DNA from 2 places in the Alishewanella sp. HL-SH06 genome. Region 2 is predicted to be linked to the other one. Evidence: predicted binding sites of a transcription regulator. Region 2 holds the regulator's gene; the other holds the start of a gene.

Region 1 (2,468 bases), 1.7 Mb from region 2:
TCAGCTCGCGCACGGTACGTTCGACCACCACCGAAAATTGCTGGCGAATAAAACTGGGATTGGCATCAGCTAACTGTAAAGCGGTGTGGATCCCCAGTGCTTGTAAACGGATCGATAACTTACGACCAATGCCCCAGACTTCACCAACAGGTAATAAAGCCAGCAGCTTACGTTGGCGTGTGACCGCCGTAAGGTCGACCACGCCCTGGGTTTTTGGCCAAGTTTTTGCGGCATGATTGGCTAATTTGGCTAACGTTTTACTCGGCGCAATACCCACACACACGGAAATGCCTTGCCACTGGGCAATGCGCTGCCGGATAAATTGGCCATACTGCGTTAACTCGGTATGCGGTAAGAGGCTCAAATCTAAAAAGGCTTCATCAATACTGTACACCTCAACGGCGGGAGCCATTAATTCTAAGGTGGTCATCACCCGAGCAGACATATCGGCATACAGGGCATAATTCGATGAAAAGGTGACAATACGGTGCTGTTTAATTAACTCGTTAATTTGAAACAACGGCACGCCCATTTTTATGCCAAGCGCTTTCGCTTCTTTAGAGCGCGCCACGACACAGCCGTCGTTATTCGATAACACCACCACCGGGCGGTGCGCTAAGTCAGGCCGAAACAGTTTTTCACAACTGGCATAAAAGTTATTGCAATCGACCAGCGCAAAACACGTTGCTTTCATTTACGATTAAACCGACGAATAGCATTGGTTACCACGCCAAAGATCTGTAACTCATCGGCGTTTTTAATGTGCACTGGCTGATAGCGCGGATTCTCTGGCAGCAGCATCAGATTCATTTTGCAGCTTAAACGCTTCACGGTAAATTCGCCGTTGATTGAAGCCACCACAATGTCTCCATGTTCGGCAGTGATCGCGCGATCAACCACCAAAACATCATCTTCAAAAATACCGGCTTCAATCATCGAATCCCCCGATACGCGCACAAAAAATGTGGCGGTGGGGTGATGAATACACAACTGGTTTAAATCGATACTTTGCTCGATATAATCTTGCGCGGGTGAAGGGAAGCCCGCAGGCACCTTACTGCTAAAAAAAGGCAACCGAATAGGTGCGCCGGCTTGCGCCTGACCGAGAAACTGAACAGACATGGCATTACCTCAAATACTGTTTATCTATACAGTATAGTATGCCTTGCTTCAAGTTGCACAACAAGAGCTAACTTATGCCTGTGAAACAACCAAAAAGCTAATCACTGCGTATAGCCTACTATACAGATTGCAAGAGTAAGGTAGTTATGTCGGCAGGTAGTTCAAAGGTGCCCGCGCACCGGATATCCCGTTTTGGTAGTTTAGCCTCATTAGCAGGGCGAGTCGCCGGTGGCATGCTGGCTGAAGGGGCACGACAATTAGCCAAAGGCCAAGTGCCGTCTAAAAAAGACTTGTTACTTACCCCAGGCAATGCCAAACGCGTCGCCGATCAATTGGCGCATTTGCGCGGTGCGGCGATGAAAGTCGGTCAGTTATTGTCCATGGACAGCGGTGATATGCTGCCACCAGCCTTAGCTGAGATTTTAGCGCGCTTGCGTGCCAGCGGTAACCCCATGCCCGTTAAGCAGTTAGCACAGGTGTTACGCAACGAATGGGGTGAGCAATGGCAGCGTCATTTCAGTGATTTTACCTTTACGCCTTTAGCCGCCGCCTCGATAGGTCAGGTGCATCAGGCTTATCATGATAATGGCCAGCGCCTTGCGGTAAAAATTCAATATCCGGGGATTAAAGCCAGTATCGACAGCGATGTTGATAACGTGGCAACCTTATTACGTATTAGCGGGCTGGTGCCTAAAAGTGTCGATTATCGTGGGCTCTTAACCGAAGCAAAAGCACAATTACACAGCGAAGCCGATTATTTGCAAGAAGCCACCTACTTGCGGCAGTATCGCCAAGCCTTGGGGCAAAGCCCACACTTTGTGGTACCTGAAGTGTTCTCAGAATTAACCACCGAAAACATTTTGGTGATGAGTTTTGTGGAAGGCAGTGCGTTAGAGGCATTAAGCAGTCATGAGCAAGCCGAGCGCGATCGTGTGATGGGCTTGTTGTTTGAACTGCTGTTTCGTGAATTATTTGAATTTAAATTGGTGCAAACCGATCCGAACTTTGCCAATTATTTATACAACACGAAAACCCAACAACTGGTGTTATTAGATTTTGGCGCTTGTAGACATTACAGCAGCCGCTTTAGTGATGGTTATCGCCAATTATTTGCTGCGGCCTTAACTGAAGATCACGCGGCCATGGCCGCTGCGTTAACGCAGATTGGTTTTTTCAGCCAACAGATTTTACCCGCACAAAAACAAGCCGTACTTTCATTAGTGAATTTAGCGGCCGAGCCTTTAAAGCACGATAGCGCCTTTGATTTTGGGCAAACGGATTTAGCACTGCGAATTCGTGAAGCGGGCACCGCCTTAAGTATGCAGCAAGATTACTGGCATACACCG
Region 2 (2,468 bases):
AAGCTTAAATATTCGCGAAAAACGGTTGAATACAACTTATTGCCACTAAAACTGCGTCGAATAAAAAATGCCCCGCCACGACGAAAAATCGTGCCTGCAGGCCAGAAATTTAAGTTAATGCCTGCGGCGATATGCGGTGGCACTAACCCCTGATGATAAATAATATAACTGAGTAGCAAGTAATCCATATGACTTCGATGGCAAGGTACATAAACAATTTCATGTCCTTTTTGCGCCAGATCGCGCAAAGTGTCGACATTATTGACCTTAATGCCAGCATAAAGCTTTTGCCATAACCATGTCAGAATACGATCACCAAAACGTAAAGTTGACGTGCGGTAATCGGCTGCAATCTCTTGCAGTAATTTGCGAGCTTCTTGTCGCGCTGCGGCGTAATCTCCATTGCGGTTAGCCGCTTCATCGGCGATGGCTTTTTTAACCGCAGGCGTGGCTAATAGCGCATTAAATAACTGACTGCGGTTCATCAGTTTTGGCCCTGTTGCTGCCAGTCTCTGTCGATAAAAGTGGATCCGTGACATGCGCAGCAGTTTTCTGGCAGTGCTGGCTTCAGCGCCAAATTGTCCAGCCATTTGTTGTAGATCTACTGGTTTACTTAAGCGCACCAGCGTGTGTCGACCTGAGATAAATACAATCAGTAACTTAGCTAACCAGTTAGGTGAATGTGCTTCCCCCAGTAACCATTTAATACTGTCTTCCTTACCTGGTGCACGGCCCCATAAGATCGAGATCGGCATCAGCTGTGCCTGTAATTTGGGGTTGGCTAAATGAGCCGCGAGTAATGTTTGTCCTTGCTTTAATGCACGGGTATCGCTGCGGCCACCAATGATTTGGTGAGGTTTTTCGAGAAATAAGATGCGTGATAATTTCTGCCCCCGCAGTTCGACATGGCTAAGCGGATCGGGCAAGGCTAGTTGCTGGCAAACGCGACGCAGCGTGGCGACATCACTGGCTGATTCGGTGTGGCATATATAAAATAATGGCCGTTCTTTATTAACTCCCAGTTGTTGTAGGGGGTTATCAGGAACGATTTTGAATTTAACGAGTAGGCGAATAGGCCATTTTAATAATAAAGTCAGTAACGACAAGCTTGAGAACATAATGATACCGAGCAAACTGAACAGTGCTAAGAATACCACAGCTGCGTAAGCTGGCAAATTCAGCTGCAGAACAACGCTTGGCATTTCGAAAAAGGCTGTATATACTGACAGTACTTACTGTATAGGTAGCCAGCATTATGAGACCATTAACGCCTCGTCAGGCCGAAATTCTGCAATTAATCAAAGATTACCAACAAGAAACCGGAATGCCACCCACGCGTGCCGAGATTGCGCTGCGTTTAGGTTTTAAATCTGCCAATGCAGCGGAAGAACATCTCAAAGCCTTAGCTAAAAAGGGGGTACTGGAAATGATGCCCGGTACCTCGCGAGGCATTCGTTTATTGGAAGACGATTCCGTTCCCGAGCAATTGGGTTTGCCTTTGGTGGGTAAAGTTGCCGCTGGCCAACCTATCTTAGCCGCTGAGCATGTACAAAATCATTATCAAATTGATGCGCATTTATTTAAACCCCATGCTGACTTTTTACTTCGGGTACAAGGTATGAGTATGCAAGATATCGGCATCCTCGATGGCGATCTGTTAGCCGTGCATAAAACCACTCAAGCAGAACATGGCCAAGTGATTGTCGCCCGTGTCGATGATGAAGTAACGGTAAAGCGTTTCCAGCGGCAAGGACATGAAGTTTTATTGCTTCCTGAAAATCCAGATTTTGAGGTGATTAAAATCGATTTACGTGAACAGCAATTTGCCGTTGAAGGCCTTGCTGTAGGTGTGATCCGTAACGGCAGTTGGCTATAAAATAGTCGCTGTTCAACAAGTTAATTTATAATTGCACTGGTATGACCTCTTGGTTTTATCGGTGCTTTTGCATTTTAGGGGTTTACATAACGCTCATACTGGACAATTCTTAAGCGGTAACTGTTCAAAAAATAATTAAAGTTAACAGTTGCTGGTTTCAGCGCTTGCTTCGAAATCACAAAAAATAATAAAAATAAGAAATTGCGAAACTTATCACATAGATTCGGTCAGGATGGGTTTACATAAAAGCCGTGTAGTTCTGTGTTCTTGGTTTCTGCAGTTTGCAATGCAAATGACAGAGGAGAAGTACAGTGACAAACACGCGTTGTCTGGTTTGGTCGCTGCCGACCCTATTTTTTGCCGCATCGGCAAATGCATCAACATCTATGCCTTTGAATATGACCAAAGGCGCTACGGAGATCAGTCAGCAGGTTTATCAACTGCATATGACCATCTTCTGGATTTGTTGTGCTATCGGTGCAGTGGTGTTTGGGATTATGTTTGTATCCATGATCCTTCACCGCAAAGCAAGAGGGGTGCAGCCGGCTTCATTTCATGAAAGTACCAAGGTTGAAATTCTGTGGACGACCAT

The links. The regulator LexA, encoded in region 2, represses DNA repair genes until DNA is damaged. The targets are predictions, from matches to a motif close to TACTGTATNNNNATACAGTA.
Region 1: the regulator LexA is predicted to act here: its motif matches at 1,137-1,156, upstream of umuD (translesion error-prone DNA polymerase V autoproteolytic subunit).

Annotation. Positions count from the first base shown of each region.
Region 1 is NZ_CP199752.1:2,334,287-2,336,754, reverse strand. Features, by position in the region: gene umuC (translesion error-prone DNA polymerase V subunit UmuC) at 1-694, opposite strand, end outside; gene umuD (translesion error-prone DNA polymerase V autoproteolytic subunit) at 691-1,122, opposite strand; gene ACUJFK_RS10720 (ABC1 kinase family protein) at 1,269-2,468, shown strand, end outside.
Region 2 is NZ_CP199752.1:71,401-73,868, reverse strand. Features, by position in the region: gene plsB (glycerol-3-phosphate 1-O-acyltransferase PlsB) at 1-1,175, opposite strand, end outside; gene lexA (transcriptional repressor LexA) at 1,256-1,876, shown strand; gene coxB (cytochrome c oxidase subunit II) at 2,263-2,468, shown strand, end outside.